One region of the Sphingobium sp. 22B genome, then DNA from elsewhere that is predicted to be linked to it. Evidence: riboswitches for the same ligand, from Rfam matches in the RefSeq annotation. Region 1 holds a riboswitch; the other holds the start of a gene.
What was found. A riboswitch is a leader RNA that binds a small molecule or an ion and turns the genes downstream of it on or off. The one in region 1 is predicted to bind cobalamin.
Positions count from the first base shown of each region.

Region 1 (9,309 bases):
CCATGATCGACCTGGACGGCAAGGCGCCGATCATCGGCACGATCCGCGATTGCGCCCAGCATTTCGCGATCTTCAAACCCCATGCGAAGGAACAGGCGCGCATCCTGCTGACCCAGCCCGTCCATCGCGAAGGCCGCAAGACGCGGACCTGGGTGCTGGAGCCCTGGGAGATCGAAAAGCTGGTCGAGCGGATGAAGGCGGAGGTGCATTGAATTTGCGCTGGATTTGATAAGGACCATGCTCCTGCGCAGGCGGGAGCATCCAGCGTTTCCGGGATTCAGACCGCGCCGCCCAATGCCTTGACCAACGCAACGCTCGCCCGCATCCGCTGCGTCTCCACCGACAGCAGCGCGCGCTGCGCCTCCAGCGCGTCGGTCTGCGCCGTCACCACCTCCAGATAGTCCGACGCCCCATCCCGATAGCGGGTCAGCGCCAGCTCACTCGTCCGCCCTGCCGCCGCGGCCGCGCTGCGCTGGTTCACCGCCTGATCGGCCAGATGCCGGTTCGCGGCGATCGCATCCTCTACCTGCCGGAACGCCCCCAGCACCGTCTCCCGATAGCCCGCGCTCACCTCTTCATATTCCGCGCGGGACATCTTCACCCCAGCCCTCCGCCGACCGCCGTCGAACAGCGCCAGCACCGCCGAAGCCGGTCCTAACCCCCAGAAACTGCTGGGCTTGCTGAACAACTCGCCATGCGTCGTTTGATACCCGCCGGACAGCCCCAGGGTCAGCGTCGGGAAAAAGGCCGCCCTCGCCACGCCGATCCGCGCATTGGCCGCAAACATCCGCCGCTCCGCCGCCGCAATATCCGGCCGCCGCTGCAACAGCTCCGAAGGCGCGCCCGCCGGCAATGGAGGCGCGCCGAGAGGCTGCACCCGCACCGGGACGGAGAAGTCGGACGCCACCGCCCCGACCAGCGCAGCGATTTCGTGCTCGGTCGCCGCCCGCTCGTTGGCGACGGCGGAAATCTGAGCCTGCGCATTATCCAGCACGGTCTTGGCGCGGTTGACGTCGATCCCGGAGGCGATGCCGCCATCATGCCGCGTTGCCGTCAGTCGATAGGCCTTGCCGAATGCCTCCACCGTCTGGCGCAGCAATTCCGCCTCTGCGTCCAGCCCGCGCAACCGCGCATAGGCGTCCGCCACCGCCGCCTGAAGGCTGAGCCGCGCGGAGGCCAGATCGGCCTCGCTGGCCTGCGCATCCGCCCGCGCCGCCCTCACGCCGTTGCGGATGCGGCCCCAGAGGTCGAGTTCATAGTCCAGCGTGGCCCCCACGGAAAAATCATCATAGGTCGGCGCCGTTCCATTGCCGCCGAAACGCCTTCCGGACAGCCTCTGACGGCTGGCATCGCCCCCTGCATTCACCTGCGGGAACAGGTCCGCCCTCTCGATCCGCGCCGCCGCCAGCGCCTGGTCATAGCGCGCAAGGGCGGCCGCCAGCGTCGGACTGGCCTGCTCCGCCCGCGCCTCCAGATCGTTCAGCACGGGATCGCCAAAGGCCTCCCACCATTTGCCGCGCGACGCCTGATCCATCGGCGTCGCTGCCGTCCAACCCTCAGCTTCCTTGAACGCCTGCGGCACGGCGGTTGCAGGCGGCCGGTAGGCTGGCGCCATCGAGCATCCCGCCAGCCCTGCCAGCAACAGGGCCGCCGCCCGGCGATCAACCCCCATGGGCAGCACCCTTGGCGGCGGCCTGGACATGCACCTTGTCGCCGCTGCGGATCGCATCGGGCGGCGTGTCGATGACCCGGTCGGTCGGCAGGACGCCACCCGACAGCAGCACGACATTGCCTTCGTCCCGCGCGATCGTGACGGGCTTGACGGTCACGCGGCCGTCCCGGCCCACCACCGCCACGGTCGGCCCGTCATTGCCGTAGAGGATTGCGCTGCCCGGCAGGGTCGCGCCATTGCCCGATCCCGCCGGCACCTTGAAGCGGACCTGCGCATAGGCGCCCGGCTTCAGCGCCCCGTCGCGATTGTCCGCCTGCAATTGCACCAGCACCGCGCCCGACTGGGCATCGACGGCGCCCGAACTGCTGGTCAGGGTCGCGTCGAAGCTGCGCCCGGGATATTCCGGCAGGGTCAGCGTCGCCGCCATTCCCGGCCTGATGGCCGCCGAATAGCCTTGCGGCACCCGCACATAGATACGCATGCGATGCGTGTCGGACACGGTGAACAAGGGCTGGGCCGCCGCATTGCCCGCCACCACCAGAGCGCCGATCTGCGCCGACCGGCTCGTCACGACACCGCTGAACGGCGCGGACAGACGGGTGAAGCCCTGCAAGGCCTGCAAGCGCTTCACATTGGCGAGCGCCGCATTGGACAGGGCCCTGCGCGCGGCAAGATCGCCGGCCTTCTCATCCGCCTCCTGCCGCGAGACGGCGTCCTGCGCGAGCATGGAGGCCCAGCGCTTCGACGTGGTGGCGGCCAGCCGTTCATTGGCGAGCGCGGTCTGATAATCGGCCTGCGCCTGTGCGAGCTGCTGGTCCACCTCCGGCGCGTCCAATATGGCGAGCGGCTGCCCGGCCCCGACATGATCGCCTATATCGGCCAGCCACCGCCGCACATAGCCATTGGTCCGGGCAAAGATCGCCGCGCTGTTATAGGCCTGGACATTGCCCGGCAGCACCAATGCGTCGCCTTCGCCACCGGCGGACGGCGTCACCACCGAGACGGTGGGAATGGATGCGTCGGCAGCGACCTGCCTCAGTTCATTGGTCGCACTGATCCGCGACGCCACGCCGATGCCGACGATGGCGACCGCGACGACCGCCGCGCCGATCCCTACCCGCTTCAACGTGCGGCTATCGGGTCCTTGCGCCTCGGGATTTTCGATGGGGTTGTGCTCAGACATGGCTCGGCTGCATTTCCAGGGAAGGCGCCTTTTGTCCATGCTTGCGATGGACGAAGGCGAATATGGTGGGAACGAAGAACAGGGTGGCGACCGTCGCGCAGATCAGGCCGCCGATGACCGCCCGGCCCAGCGGCGCATTCTGCTCGCCGCCGTCGCCCAGCCCCAGCGCCATAGGCCCCATGCCGATGATCATCGCAAGGGCGGTCATCAGCACCGGTCGGAACCGGACCATCCCCGCCTCCAGCGCGGCCTTGCCGGCGTCGCCCAGTTCGGCGAGCTTCTCCCGCGCGAAGCTGACGACCAGGATGGAATTGGCGGTCGCCACGCCCATGCACATGATCGCGCCCGTCAGCGCGGGCACGGACAGCGTCGTACCGGTGGTGAACAGCATCCAAACGATTCCCGCCAGCGCCGCCGGCAGGGCCGTGATGATCACGAAGGGGTCGACCCAGCTCTGGAAGTTGACGACGATCAGCAGGTAGATCAGCACGATGGCCCCCGCCAGCCCCCATCCCAGCCCGGAAAAGGCCGTGTTCATCGTCGCATATTGGCCGCGGATGGTGACGGTCGTCCCCTTGGGCAGTTCCTTCTCCAGCGACCGGATCGCCCGCTGCACATCCCGGGCGACCGCACCCAGGTCACGCCCCTGCGTCGTCGCGAAGATGTCCAGCACGGGCGCAATGTCATAGTGACTGACGACGGGCACGGTGTTGGACCGCTTGATCGTGGCCAGCCCGCCCAGCGGCTGAACCGAGGCGCTTGCCGCGCTGCCCGACACCGGCACATTGCTAAGGTCGCTCATGGAGCCCACCAGATATTCCGGCGCCTGCGCCACGACCGGATATTGCACGCCGTTTTCCGGGTTCACGAAGAAGACGGGCGCGGTCTGCGACGTGCCTGCAAGCTGGCTTGCCAGGCTGGTCGTCACGTCCCGCTCCGACAGGCCATATTGCCCGACGCGCGAGCGGTCGACCTCGACATCGAGCTGCGGCGAGCGCGCCGGCTGCTGGATGCGGGCGTCGGCCAGTCCCGAAATGGTGGCCATCTTCGCCAGCAGCTTCTGCGCATAGGCGCGATTGCCGGCGGCGTTCTTGCCCGCGATCTGCACGTCGATGGGCGCGGGCGCGCCGAAGTTCAGGATCTGGCTGGTGATGTCGGCCGGCAGGAAGGCGAAGCCGGTGCCGGGGAAGCGGCGCGGCAGCTCCCGCCGCAGGGTGGCGACGATCTCGTCCGTCGGCCGATGACCTCTGGTCAGCGCGATCAGCATGTCGCCATCCTGCGGGCCGATGGTGCCGCTATTATTGTAGATGGCGTTGATGCCGCTGACCGGCAGGCCGATATTGTCCGTGATGGAGGCGAGTTCCTTCGCGGGGATCAGTGAGCGGACTTCCCGCGCGATGCGGTCGAAGCGGGCGGCGCTGTCTTCGATCCGGGCGCCCACCGGCACGCGCACATGCATCGCGATCTGCCCTGAATCGACCGAGGGGAAGAAGTTGCTGCCCAGCATCGGCAACAGCCCGAAGGACAGCAGAACGACGGCCATGAAGCCGAGCAGGAAGGGCTTGCGCGCATTAAGCGCCCGGTGCAGCAGCCCGACATAGCCGCGCCTTATCCTTTCGAAGCGCCGTTCGAACCCGCGCTGGAAGCGGACCAGCGGATTGCGCGAGGCAGGCGCCCCGGCCATATGCGCGTCGCCCTGTTCGACATGGGGCCGCAGCAGATACATGGCCATGGTCGGCACCAGCGTCCGCGACAGGATGAAGGATGCGATCATCGCGAACACGACGGAAAGCGCCATCGGCACGAACAGGAATCCGGCGACCCCCGGCAGGAAGAACATCGGCACGAACACGATGCAGATGCACAGCAGCGACACGAAGGCGGGCGTCACGATCTGCGCCGCGCCGTCCAGTATCGCCTCGATCACGCCCTTGCCCTGCTCCAGATGCCAGTTGATATTCTCTATGGTCACGGTGGCGTCGTCGACCAATATGCCGACCGCCAGCGCCAGCCCGCCCAGCGTCATGACGTTCAGCGTCTGGCCGAAGGCTGCAAGCGCCGCGACCGCCGCCAGGATCGCAAGCGGGATCGACAGCGCGATGATCACCGTCGAGCGCCAGGAGCCCAGGAACAGCAGGATCATCAGGGACGTCAGCGCCGCCGCGATGGCGCCTTCGTGAATGACGCCTTCCACCGCCGCCTTCACGAACAGCGACTGGTCGCCGATGGGCAATATCTTCAGGCTGTCCGGCAGGCCCGCCGCGATCTGGGGCAGCTTTTCCTTGACGCCGTCCACGATCGCCAGGGTGGAGGTGGCGCCGTTCTTGAGGATGGTCAGCAGCACGGACCGGCTGCCCTCGACATGCACGATATTCTGCTGCGGCCCGCTGCCGTCGCGGACATGCGCGACATCGCGCATCGTGATGGTCGCGCCGTTGACCACCTTGACGGGCAAGTCGTTCAGCGCCTCTATGGAGGAAGGCGCATTGTTCAGCTTCACGCTGTACTGGGTTTCCCCGATCTTGACGAAACCGGCCGGATTGATCTGGTTCTGCGCGGCGATCGCCGCACCCACATCCTGCGCCGACAGCCCCTTGGACTGAAGCGCCAGCGGATTGAGGTCGATCTGCACCTGCCGCTGCTTGCCGCCCGAGGGGAAAGGCATGGCAAGGCCGGGGACCGTGATCAGCGGCGGGCGGACCTGGTTCATCCCCATGTCGAACAGCTGCTGTTCCGACAGCCCCTTGCCCGACAGGGCGAGCTGGAGGATCGGCACGGTCGACGCGCTGTAATTCAGGACAAGCGGCGGCGTGATCCCCGGCGGCATCTGGCGCAACACGGTCTGCGACACCGACGTCACCTGCGCGGTCGCGGTGCGGATGTCGGCGCCCGGCTGGAAATAGATTTTGATGATGCCGATGCCCTGAAGCGACTGGCTCTCGATATGTTCGATGTCGTTGACCGTGGTGGTCAGCACGCGCTCATAGGGATTGACGATGCGGTTGGCCATGTCCTCCGGCGACAGGCCCGCATATTGCCAGGCGACCGCTACCACGGGAATGCGGATATTGGGAAAGATGTCGACCGGCGTTCGCGCCGCCGCCAGCACCCCCGCGATCGCGATCAGGATCGCCATCACGATGAAGGTGAGCGGACGATGCAGGGCAACCTTGACGATACCGATCATTCACGACTCCACGGATGCGCCGCCGGATGATCCCCGCCGCACATGACGATACAACCTCTCCAGATATTTTCGCCGCCTGATACCAGAGACGAAGCGCGCCAGGAAATGCGCATATCGTTTGCCGCATTTCCGGCCGTCGCCAGAAAGGCGGCCAGCGCGGAAATGCTCCAGGACGCGTGGGGGCTTCGTTCGGGGCGAGGCGAATTTCTACACATCCTAGAATGCGACGGCATCCCCGGCCATGGCGGAGTGCTGCGGCAATGAGGGGGCATAGCCCGCGCATCTCCGCCGGCCAGCCGGGAGACGCCGCCACATTCGAAGCCGCCCATGCGCCCTTGGACATTCTGCGTCTAATATATAATATGGCATGATCGATATGTTGAGCGACATGATCCATGGACCTTCGCCATCTCCGCTATTTTCTGTGCGTCGCTGAGGAGATGCATTTCGGCCGCGCCGCGCTGCGCCTCGGCATATCGCAGCCGCCGCTCAGCCAGCAGATCCGTGCTCTGGAGGAGGAACTGGGCGTCCGCCTGTTCGACCGCACCAGCCGCAGGGTGCGACTGACGGAGGCGGGCCGGCTGTTCGAGCCTGAAGCGCGCCGGACCCTTGCCCAGGCGGACCGCGCCGCACAGATCGCGCGCATGGCCCAAAGGGCGGAGATCGGGCGGCTGGGGCTGGGCTTCACCACTTCCGGCCCCTTCGTGCCTCCGGTGGCGCGGGCGCTCTACCGCTTCCGCCAGACCTATCCCGATGTCGAACTGATCCTGCGCGAACAAGGGCGCGACGAGCAGGTGGAGAGTGTGGCGAGCCGTCAGCTCGACCTTGGCATCGTGCGTAATTTCGAGGCGCCGGCGCTGCCCGAAGGCATGCTGTCCCGATGCCTGCTCAAGGAAGAGATGGTGCTGGCCCTGCGCGCCGATCATCCGCTGGCGCTGCGCCCTGCCCCGCCGCGCATCGCTGACCTCTCCGACGAGCCGCTGGTGCTCTATGGCGCGCCCAATGGGACGGGGTTCACGGAGCATTTCCAGGCCCTGTGCGCGGAAGCAGGGTTCGTCCCGAAAATCTCGCATGAAGCCCGCAGCCTCGCGACCCTGCTGGGCCTTGTCGCGGCCGGCTTCGGCCCCACGGTGATCGCCGGGTCGATGGCGCGGCTGCATGTCGACAATGTGATCAACCGCCCGTTCGACGTGCCGGTCATGAGCGCGCTCTGGCTGATCCATCATGAGGATCTGTCACCGACCGGCCGGGCCTTTCTGAAGACCCTGCTGGAAGAACGTCATTTGTAGGAGTTAATTCACGAAACATCTTCTGCTCAAGCCTCCTCTTCCCATTCCCCTTTCCAGCCTCTATGCATGGCCGCCGAAGGGTGGTTTCGACCGACCTTCATGATCGCGCCGGTGCCCTCCCAAGGGGCTTAATAGGGAATGCGGTGATGAATCCGCGGCTGTCCCTGCAACTGTAAGCGGCGAGCGAGACGCATAGCGATCCCCCGGAAGCGCCGGAGGATCAGCCACTGGGCCGGACGCTAAATCATGCGAGGCCTGGGAAGGCCATGCGCCAAGCTATGACCCGCGAGCCAGGAAACCTGCCTGCGTCTGGTCGCTCTTGCCTTGGTCCAGGGGATGGCCACGGCACGGTCCTCCGTCTGAGCGACGCTTCACGCAGCGGGAGCTGCTGTCGGCATGCCGGGCGCAAGAGCGTCCGTCCGGCATGAAGGCGGCTCCCGTCCGGTTTCGCAGACGCAGACGGGGTATCGACCCTATGAGCATATCGACCCATGAGCCGGAATCGCCCGGGGCGCCGGCCAGCCGTCTTCGCCGCCGCGCGACCGGCATGTTCGCCGGGCTCATCGCCGCCAATCTGACGGCCTGGATCGCGGCCTTCACGATCTTCGCGGGCGATCCGGTCATGCTGGGCACGGCGTTGCTGGCCTGGAGCCTGGGCCTCCGCCATGCCGTGGATGCCGATCATATCGCCGCCATCGACAATGTGACCCGCAAGCTGATGCAGGACGGCCAGCGGCCCCTGACCGTCGGCTTCTGGTTCGCCATCGGCCATAGCGGCATCGTCCTGATCGCCGCCGTCGCCATCGCTGTCGCCGCCAATGCGCTGAGCCGGGTGGAAGCGGCGGGAGCCATCGGCGGCACCATCGCGACAATGGTGTCGGCGACCTTCCTCTTCGCCATCGCGGCGATGAACCTGATCATCCTCCGATCAGTTCTCAGGACGTTCAACCATGTTCGAAAGGGTGGAGCCTATGTCGATGAAGATATGGACATATTGCTCGGCAACCGGGGTTTGCTCGCACGCCTCTTCCGCCCGCTTTTCCGGCTGGTGACGCGAAGCTGGCACATGGCTCCGCTCGGCTTCCTCTTCGGCCTGGGCTTCGATACCGCAACCGAAGTCGCCATTCTGGGCCTGTCCGCCGGTCAGGCCGCCAGCGGCCTTTCGGTTGCGACCGTCCTCATCTTTCCCCTGCTCTTCGCGGCGGGCATGGCGCTGATCGACACGGCGGACGGTGCCCTGATGATGGGCGCCTATCAGTGGGCGTTCGTGAAGCCGATCCGCAAGCTCTATTACAATATCACCATCACGCTGGTGTCGGCGCTGGTCGCGCTGCTCATCGGCGGGATCGAGGCAGCGGCCCTGCTGGGCGACAAGCTCGGCCTCAGCGGCGGCGTCTGGACCCTTGCCGCCGACCTTGGCGAGCATTTCAACAGCCTCGGCTTCATCATCATCGGCCTGTTCGCCGCCTGCTGGCTGCTGAGCTGGGCCATCTATCGCTGGAAAGGCTTCGACGAGATCGAAGTCGCTCCCATCCCCAGCCACCAACCGCAAGGAAATCCCGCATGAAAAAGGTTCCCGCCACCGTCATCACCGGCTTTCTCGGCGCCGGCAAGACCACGCTGATCCGTCACCTCATCGAACATGCGGGCGGCTGCCGCCTCGCCCTCATCATCAACGAATTCGGGGACGTGGGCGTCGACGGCGCGCTGGTGCGGGGCTGCGGCGACGAAGCCTGCCCGGACGAGGACATCATCGAACTGGCCAATGGCTGCATCTGCTGCACCGTGGCCGACGATTTCCTGCCGACCATGCAAAAGCTGCTCGACCGGCCCACCCCGCCCGATCACATCATCATCGAGACCAGCGGCCTTGCCCTGCCCAAGCCGCTGGTGAAGGCCTTCCAATGGCCCGACATCCGCACGCGCGCCACGGTCGACGGAGTGATCGCCCTGATCGACGCCGACGCGCTGGCGGCGG
Region 1 is NZ_LTAB01000002.1:111,690-120,998, forward strand. Features, by position in the region: gene A0J57_RS03490 (hypothetical protein) at 1-212, shown strand, start outside; gene A0J57_RS03495 (efflux transporter outer membrane subunit) at 278-1,672, opposite strand; gene A0J57_RS03500 (efflux RND transporter periplasmic adaptor subunit) at 1,662-2,855, opposite strand; gene A0J57_RS03505 (efflux RND transporter permease subunit) at 2,848-6,042, opposite strand; gene A0J57_RS03515 (LysR substrate-binding domain-containing protein) at 6,438-7,331, shown strand; cobalamin riboswitch at 7,424-7,653, shown strand; gene A0J57_RS03520 (HoxN/HupN/NixA family nickel/cobalt transporter) at 7,807-8,898, shown strand; gene cobW (cobalamin biosynthesis protein CobW) at 8,895-9,309, shown strand, end outside.

Region 2 (9,309 bases), on a different contig from region 1:
ATTGCGGAACGGGCGCTGGAAGTATCGGAGATCGGCGCGGGCACCTTCACGGTCGTCGCGCCCGCGCCACGCGCCTTTGCCGAATAGCGTGCCGCGTGTTCCTGCAACGGCGGGAGCACGCGGCAGATGACGGTCAGGACGCGGTCCGCCCAGTCGGCAGGATCAATGGCCAGTCGCCGTCCGTTTCTATGCGTGCCGAAATGCCGTACACTTTGGCGAGATTCCCCGCCGTCAGCACGTCCAGCGGCGCGCCGTCGGCCACCGGCGCGCCGCGATCCATCAGCACCAGCCGGTCGCAATAGCGCGCCGCCATGCCCAGGTCGTGCAGCACGGTGACGACCAGCGATCCCGCCCGCGCCTCTGCCCTGAGCAGGTCCATGACGTCGATCTGATGCCCCGGATCGAGCGCGGCCAAGGGCTCGTCCGCGATCAGCGCGGGCGCGCCGACCGCCAGCGCCCGGGCCAGCAGCACGCGGGCGCGCTCGCCCCCCGACAATTCTGTCGCCACCCTGCCCTTCAGATGCAGTGCGTCGGCGCGCATCAGGGCGGCGTCGATCAGCGCCTCATCCTCCACGGAAAGGCGGGACAGCGGCCCCAGATGCGGCAGGCGGCCCAGCGCCACCAGCCGCTCCACCGCCAGCGGCCAGTGCAGCGTCTGTCCCTGCGGCAGATAGGCGATGCGCCGGGCGATCTGCTGCCGGCCGAGCCGCGCGCTATCGGCGCCGTCGATCAGGACGAAGCCGTTTTCCCGTTTCACAAGGCCCAGCATGGCGCGGATCAGCGTCGACTTCCCTGCGCCATTGGGACCGATGATGCCGACCAGCTCGCCCGGCCCGAGCGCAAGATCGACGCCGCTTACCGCCGGATGGCGGCCCAGCCTGACGGAAAGCCCCTGTGCGCGGATCGTCACCATAGCCGCCTCTCCCGCATCAGATGCATCAGGAACACCGGAACGCCCAGCAGCGCCGTCAGCACCCCCAGCTTGAGTTCGCTGCCGGTCGGTATCAGCCGCACGCCGATGTCCGCCAGCGTCAGCAGCGCCGCGCCGCCCAGCATGGAGGGCAGCAATATGGCGGAGGGGGAGCGGTCGGTCAGCGGCCGCACCAGATGCGGCACGATCAGGCCGACGAAGCCGATCGCCCCGGACACCGCCACCGCGCCGCCGACGCCGATGGCGACGCCCAGCATCAGGCGGATGCGCGCCCGGCGAAGGTCGATGCCAAGCGCCTGCGCCCCATCCTCCCCCAACGTCAGCGCGTCCAGCGTCCGTCCGTCCGCGATCAGCAGCGCCGCGCCGACGACAACGCAGGGCAGCGCGATCCAGACATGGCCATAGGCGCGGTTTTCCAGGCTGCCCATCAGCCAGCTCATGATCTCCATGGCGGCGAAGGGATTGGGCGACAGGTTCAGCGACAGGCTGATCCCCGCCCCCGCCAGCGTCGCGATGGCGATGCCGGCGAGGATCAGCGTGAGCGGGCTTTCCGCGGGCCCCGCGAGCAGGAACAGCGCGGCTATGCCGATCAGGCCGGTCATGATGGCGAGCGCGGGAAGCGCCAGCGGATGCGCCTGCGCCAGCCCGAAATAGAGCGCGCCGACCGCGCCCAGCGCGGCGCAGTTGGATGCCCCCAGGACCGAAGGTTCGGCCAGCGGATTGCGCAGATAGCCCTGAAGCGCCGCGCCCGCCAGCCCGAGCATCGCGCCGACGATCAGGCCAAGCAGCATGCGGGGCAGGCGCAGGTCGAGAAGGATGGCGCGGGCGATGTCATCGCCGCCGCCGCCGAGGACGGCGAAGATGCGCGCCGGGGAGAGCGGAACCGCGCCAAGAGTGAGGGAAGCAAGGGCGGCCAGCAGCGCCAGCGCCGTCAGCGTGGGGATCAGCAGCGGATGGTGCCGGGCGCTCATGGCTTGCGCGTCCTTCCCTGCTTGCTACAGCGTGCCGTGCTCCTGCGAAGGCGGGAGCACGTTGGTTTGTTGAGGCACGATCCGGGAGCAGCAGCGTGCGGTGCAGAATGATCCTTACAACGTTCTGCGCCCTGGCCCTGACCGGCGCGGCGCCCGCCCAACCCCGGCGCATCGTGTCGCTCAACACCTGCGCCGACCAATATGTGCTCGCTCTGGCGGACCCGGCGCAGATCGCCGCGCTCAGCCCCTATGGGCACGACCCGGAACTGTCGGCGGCGGTCGGCAGGGCCCGCGCCTTCCGCACCCTCAAGCGCCCGGCGGAGGAAGTGCTGGCGATCCGCCCCGACCTGCTGATCGGCTTTCCTTCCGGCGGCAGCGTCGTCGGCGCGCCGCCGGGCCAGTGGCGGACCCTGCGGCTGGCGAGCGCGGACAGCTATGCCATGATCCTGACGCAGATCCGGCAGGTGGCGGCGGCGGTCGGCCATCCCGAACGGGGCGAAGCGATGATCGCCCGGATGAACCGCGACCTGGCCGCCCTGCCCCCGCCGAAGCGTCGTGGGGTTGCGGCCTATTATCAGCGGCGCGGCTATATGACCGGCACCGGCACGCTGGTCGACGACCTGATGCAGCGGGTGGGCCTGATCAATCTGGCCCGCAGGCTGGGCAAGCCGGCGCTGTCGCAACTGTCGCTGGAGGAGATGATCGCCGCCCGTCCGGACTGGCTGATCGTGGAGACCGGCAGCGAGAAGGTGGTCGATCAGGGGACGGAAATGCTGCACCACCCCATACTGCGCGCCATCCCGCGCATCCGCGTGCCGCAGGCGTGGACGGTGTGCGGCGGCCCCGCCTATGTCGAGGCGGCGCGGGGCATCGCAGCGCAGCTTGACGGCGCTGCGCGCAAGGGCACGGCGCAGCGCAAGGGCGCGGCGCGGGTGAACGCCGCGCCGCGCCACTAGGCTATTTTCAGAAGCGCGCACGCACGCCGCCGAAGGCCGACCGGCCGTAGGTGCCATAGCCATGGACCGTGGCGTATTTCTCATCGGTCAGATTGTCGATGCGGCCGTAGATCTCCAGATTTTCCCGGATCGGGAAGGATGCCCGCACGTCCGTCACGGCATAGCCGTCCAGCCGGATCGCGTTGGTCGCATCGTTGAAGCTGTCGCCCACCATCGTTACGGTCGCGCCGGTCGACAGGCCGAAGGGCCAGACATAGTCCGCCGAAACGCTGACCGCATCGGCGGCGCGGCGCGGGAGCCGGGCGTCGGTATTGCGGTCGCGCGCATCGACATAGCTGTAGGCGGCGGTGACGGTCAGCGCATCGACAGGCTTCAGGGCCAGCATCGCCTCCACCCCCTTGGCGCGGGTGCGGTCGAGATTATTGTAACCGCCGTAAAGACCGATCGAATAATCATAGTTGATCTGGTCTTTGGTGTCGCGGCGGAAAGCCGTGACGGAGAGGATCGCCCGGTCGCCGTCCAGCCTTTGGTCGAAGCCGATGTCGTAGCTTTTCGACCGCTCCGGGCGCAGGCCCGCATTGCCGACGTCGGCGCCGTAAAGCTGGTAGAGCGAGGGGGCCTTGAACCCCTCCCCATAGCTCATGCGGATATTGGTCGCGCCGGCGTTGGGCGTGTAGTTCGCATTGGCGCCGAAGGTGGTCGCGCCGCCGAACTGGCTGTGATCGTCATGCCGCGCGCCGGCGGTCAGCGACAGGCCGGCGACCGGCTTCACGATGGCCAGCGCATAGACGCTGTCCATATCGGCCCGGTGGCTTTCGGTCGAGCCGAAGCCGGAGAAGTCGTAGTCGGGCCGTTCATGTTCATAGCCGAAGACCAGCTTGGCCTGATCGACCGGCTGATAAACACCCTCATATTCGAAGCGCAGATTGGTGCCCGAATAGCCATAAGGGCCGAATGCGGATGTATAGTCGCGGTCCATGCGGAACCAGGTCACGGCCGCCCGGTTGGTGAGCCTGCCGTCGAACAGCGACAGGTTCAGACCGGCATAGCCGACATATTGATCGGATTTCGAGCTGTCGGCGGTGCTGTCCACCACGCCGTTGTCGGTATCCAGATCGGCATGGATATAATAGCCGCGCAGGTCGAGGCTGAGCGTATCGGTAAAGGCCAGCTTGAGCTTGGCATTGGCGGCGATATTCTCATACCCGTCCTTTTCCGTGCCGCTGGCGGCGGAGGAAATGCCGTCGGTGTTGAAATAGGCGATGCCGAGGCCGCCCGAAGCGATGCCGCTGCCGCCCGAAACATCCGCCTTGGCGTTCAGCGTATTGCTGTAACCGTAATCGACCGAGGCATTGCCCGCGAAACCGGCGGCAGGCGTGCCGGTCATGATGTTGACGACGCCGCCTATGGCCTGGCTGCCATAGGCGATGGAGTTGGACCCCCTCAAAATTTCGATTCGCCGGATATTGCCGGTCAGCAGATTGCCGAAGTCGTACATGTCACCGATGCCGCTGGTGTCGTTGACCTTGACCCCGTCGATCAGCACCAGCGTCTGCGTCGTTTCCGCCCCGCGCAACGAAACCCCGGTCACGCCGCCAAGGCTGCCGCTGCGGTTGAAGCGCACCCCCGGCGTGGTGGCCAGCAGGTCGACGACGCTGACGCTCTGGCGGGTGCGGATGGTGTCGGCGTCGATGACGGTGACTGCCTGGCCGACCTCGTCGCGCGGCTGTTCGATGCCCAGCGCGGTGACGATGATCTCATCCTCCGCCAGGGCGGGAGCCGCCGCGAGCAAGGCGGCGATGGAAATGGAAATCCTCAACATGTCTATATTCCCCCTGAGCGCCGGTGCAACATGGCTCAGGGCGTCCGCTCGCGCGGCCGGACGGGGGAAATGGCCGGCGCTCGCGCCCTCCCCCCGCACCGATGCGGCCCTGCGCCGCTTCGTCGCTCAGACGGAGAACACCGTGCCATGGCCATACCCTGGACCAAGGCAAGAGCGACCATGCGCCGGCAGGTCTCCTGGCTCGCGGGTCAATGCGGCGATGCACGCCTTCCCGGACTTGCGTCCAGTGGCCGGCCCCTGGGCCGAAGTGCATCGCGCTCACCGCTTACAGTTGCAGGGACAGCCGCGGAATAGGACGGTTTCCCGTCCGCACCGCATTCCCGTTTTCAGCCCCCTTCGGGGCACCGGCGCGATCTTCTTTTTGCGCGCGAAGGCATTGCCCCGCCCGCGTCCCGCGCCATAAGGGAAAGCGGCGGCCATGCCAAGAGGCAGCCATGGAAGGAGATTACATGCCGTTCGCCATCAGCCCCGCCGATGTCGAGGATGCGGCGCGGGTCATCGCCCCTGCCGCCATCCGCACGCCGCTGCTGGAAAATGCGGCGCTCAACGCCCGCTGCGGCCGGTGCGTGCTGGTGAAGTTCGAAGGCGCGCAGCACAGCGGATCGTTCAAGTTCCGCGGCGCCTACAACCGGCTGGCCCGCCTGGACGCGGCGGAGCGGAAGGCGGGGGTCGTCGCCTGGTCTTCGGGCAATCATGCGCAGGGCGTTGCCCTTGCGGCGCGGTTGCTGGGCATGGCGGCGACGATCGTGATGCCGGCCGACGCGCCCGCGATCAAGACGGCGAATACGCGGGCGCTGGGCGCCGATGTCGTGCTCTATGACCGCTTCACCCAAAGCCGGGAGGAAATCGCCACGAGGCTGGCGAACGAACGGGGCGCGGTGCTGGTGCCGTCCTTCGACGATCCCTTCATCATGGCCGGCCAGGGCACGATCGGGCTGGAGATCATGGAACAGGCCGCCGAAGCAGGGGCGGAGATCGGCCAGATCCTCGTCAATTGCGGCGGCGGCGGCATGGTGTCGGGAATTGCGACCGCCGTGAAGGCGCGCCAGCCCGGCGTCGCGATCCTGGCGGTGGAGCCGGAAGCGTTCGACGACACGGCGCGCTCGCTGGCGAGCGGCGTGCGGGAAAGCGTATCGCCCGATGCGCGGTCGATCTGCGACGCCCTGCTGTCTCCCGCGCCGGGGGCGCTGACCTTTCCCATCAACCGGGCCTATCTGTCGGGCGGCCTTGCGGTGAGCGACGATCAGGTGCGCGACGCGATGCGCTTTGCCTTTTCGGCGCTCAAGCTGGTGGTGGAGCCGGGCGGGGCCGCGTCGCTGGCGGCGATGCTGGCCGGGCTGGCTCCGGATGCCGACGGGGCGAGCGTCGTGGTGATCTCCGGCAGCAATGTCGATCCCGACAGCTATGCCCGGATCATCGCGGGCGGCGCATGATGCGGCTGATGGGGGCGGTTCTGGCCGGCGGGCGGTCCAGCCGGTTCGGCAGCGACAAGGCGCGGGCGATGCTGGATGGGCGCAGCCTGCTGGAGCATGCGGTGGCGGCGTTGGGGCGGCAGGTCGAAACCGTGGCGGTCTGCGGCCGGCAGGTGGAGGGGATGATCGGGCTGGCGGATCGGCCGGCTGCGGACATGGGGCCGCTGGGGGGCTTGAACGCGGCGCTGCATCATGCGCGGGCGCAGGGTTATGACGCGGTGCTGACGACCGGATGCGACGTGCCCGCCTATCCGGACGGGCTGGCGGAGGCGTTGATCGGACAGGGAGCCGCCATCCTCAAGGGGCAGCAGCTGATCGGCTTCTGGCCTGCTTCCCTGGCTGGCGAGTTGGACGCGCATCTGGCGGAGGAGAATAACCGGTCGATCCGTGGCTGGCTGGAGCGGGTGGGCGCGCGGATCGTGGAGCGGCCGGAGTTCGTGCTGCCCAACATCAACCGGCCGGAGGATCTGGAGAGACTCACCCGGCCGGGTCGAGACGGTCGTCAGGCGTGAAGGCCAACATGCGCGGCGAGGTCGGCAGGCGCATGCGTCCCGGCCACCGCCTCCCCGATCAGCAGCAGGGTCGGGTCGTCGTCGCTGATCGTCCGCACCAGAAAGGCGAGCGCCGACAGCTTGCCGCGGATCAGGCGTTCATTGGGCAGGGAGACGTTGACCGCCACCATCACCGGCGTTTCGGGATCGCGTCCGGCGGCGATCAGGCAGCGGCCGATCTCGCCCGCCGCCGCGCGGCCCATATAGATGCCGAGCGTGCCGTCCGGACGGGCCAGCGCTTCCCAGTCGAGCCGCAGCGGCTCGCCCGCCTTCAGATGCGCGGTCACCAGCGTCAATCCCCGCGCCACGCCGCGCAGGGTGAGCGAGGCATGGCCGCTCGCCGCCGCCGCGCTGGCCGTGGTGACGCCGGGGCAGATGCGCACGGCAACGCCCGCCTCCGCCAGATGGGCCATCTCCTCCGCCGAGCGGCCGAAGACCGAGGGGTCGCCGCCCTTGAGGCGGACGACGCGGCGGCCCGCCCTGGCGGCCGCGAGCAGCAGGTCGTTGATGCTGCCCTGCGCCTTCGAATGGCGGCCCGAACGCTTGCCGACGCTGACCCGCTCGACGCCTGGGGGGATGAGGTCGATCACGCCCGGCCCGACCAGCGCGTCGTGGAAGACGACGTCCGCCGCCGCGATCAGCCTTTCGGCCTTGCGGGTGAGCAGGTCCGGATCGCCCGGCCCCGCGCCGACCAGCCAGACCTGTCCGGGGGCGATAAGATCATTCGGCTGCATGAAGCGTCTCCTGCATGTTTTGGGCAAGGATGTTGGCGAGCGCGGGCCGGCACGATCCGCAATTGGTGCCCGCGCCCAGCGCCCTGCCGATGGCGGGCACATCGACCAGTTGCCGTTCGCGGATCGCGGCGACGATCTGGTTGAGGCCGATGTCGAAGCAGACGCAGACGGTCGCGCCCTTGTCTCCAGCGGCGCCCGGTCCCCGCGCCGCGAGGACGGAGCCGCCCACCCCCTCTGCCTGCAACTGGCCGATCAGCCAGTCGCGCGAGGGCAGCAGGCCGCTGCGCGTCACGAACAGCACGCCGTTCAGCCTGCCTTCGCCGATGGTCGCGATGCGGCGGGTGCCGCGCGATGCGTCCATCGCCTCGACGCGGTCGCCCTTCGGAAGAAAGACGTCGAGGCGGGCGGGGTCGCCATTGCCGGCGATTTCGTAGAGCGCGCCGCCCGGCACGGCGATCCGGGTGGACCAGAGGCAGGGCAGCTTCACCGGCTGCCCGATCCCTTCCCGATCGCGCAGGATGAGGAAACCGCTCCACTCGGTCGCGACCTTCCCGATGCTGGCCGGGGTGGATTTGAAGCCGGGCTGGCCCGAATGGGGATCGACCAGCGGACGCGGGAGCAGGCCGGTGCGCCCGCCGCTGGACGTCTGGTCCGTCCAGTGGATCGGGGTGAAGATTTCGCCGCGCCGCTGGCCTTCGTTCAGGCTGACGCGGAAGATGCTGTTGCCCTGCGCCGTCTCGACGCGAGCAAGGTCGCGGTCGGCAATCCCCAGCGCCGCCGCGTCCCGCGGGTGGATTTCCACCAGCGGCTCTTCGCGATGGCGGGCGAGTTTAGGGGACAGGCCGGTGCGGCTCATCGTGTGCCACTGGTCGCGATAACGGCCGGTGTTGAGCGTCATCGGCCACTGTTTCAGCGGCTCCTGCATGTCCATCTGCTTCGTCAGGACCAGCCGCGCCCGGCCGTCCGGCGTCGGGAAGCGGCCGTCGGCAAAGGGCGTGCCGCCCCAGCGGAACGGCTCCATGGCGTCATAGGCATCATTGCCGATGGCGGCCCAGGCGCGCAGGTTGAGCACCCGCTGCCCATCATTGCCATAAGCGGTGAGCCGCGCATGTTCGCGCCAGATGTCGGCGGGCCGATCATAGGCGAAGGCATTGCGCCACCCCATGCGGCGCGCGACCTCCTTGACGATCCACCAGTCCGGCTTCGCCTCTCCGGGCAGCGGCAGGAAGGGACGCTGGCGGCTGATCGTGCGGTCCGAATTGGTGACGGTGCCGTCCTTTTCCCCCCAGCCGGCGGCGGGCAGGCGGACATGGGCATGCGTGCTGCTGTCGGTGTCGGCCATGATGTCCGACACGACGAGGAAGGGGATCGCCTCCAGCGCCTCGCGCACGCGGCCCGCGTCGGGCATGGAGACGGCGGGGTTGGTCGCCATGATCCAGAGCGCCTTGATCCGGCCTTCGTTGATGGCGCGGAACAGGTCGACGGCTTTCAGGCCCGGCTTGGTGGCCATGGCGGGGGCGGCCCAGAAGCGGCCCACCCGCTCTACATTTTCCGGCGCGAAATCCATATGGGCGGCAAGGCTGGAGGCAAGGCCGCCGACCTCCCGACCGCCCATGGCGTTGGGCTGGCCGGTGATCGAGAAGGGCGCCGCGCCCGGCTTGCCGATGCGGCCGGTGGCGAGGTGGACGTTGATGATCGCGTTCACCTGATCGGTGCCGCGGATCGACTGGTTGATGCCCTGGCTGAACAGCGTCACCGTGCGCGGCGTGGCGGCGAACAGCGTGTAGAACTGCTCCAGCAGCGCGGGCGCGACGTCGCAGGTCTTCGCGGTCGTCCAGAGATCGTGCCCGG
Region 2 is NZ_LTAB01000035.1:9,702-19,010, forward strand. Features, by position in the region: gene A0J57_RS21785 (penicillin-binding protein activator) at 1-87, shown strand, start outside; gene A0J57_RS21790 (ABC transporter ATP-binding protein) at 134-913, opposite strand; gene A0J57_RS21795 (iron ABC transporter permease) at 907-1,902, opposite strand; gene A0J57_RS21800 (ABC transporter substrate-binding protein) at 1,998-2,858, shown strand; gene A0J57_RS21805 (TonB-dependent siderophore receptor) at 2,866-4,680, opposite strand; cobalamin riboswitch at 4,850-5,065, opposite strand; gene A0J57_RS21810 (threonine/serine dehydratase) at 5,151-6,134, shown strand; gene A0J57_RS21815 (molybdenum cofactor guanylyltransferase) at 6,134-6,685, shown strand; gene cobA (uroporphyrinogen-III C-methyltransferase) at 6,676-7,458, opposite strand; gene A0J57_RS21825 (nitrate reductase) at 7,445-9,309, opposite strand, start outside.
Region 2: linked by a shared signal. The riboswitch ahead of A0J57_RS21805 (TonB-dependent siderophore receptor) and the one ahead of A0J57_RS03520 (HoxN/HupN/NixA family nickel/cobalt transporter) in region 1 are both predicted to bind cobalamin.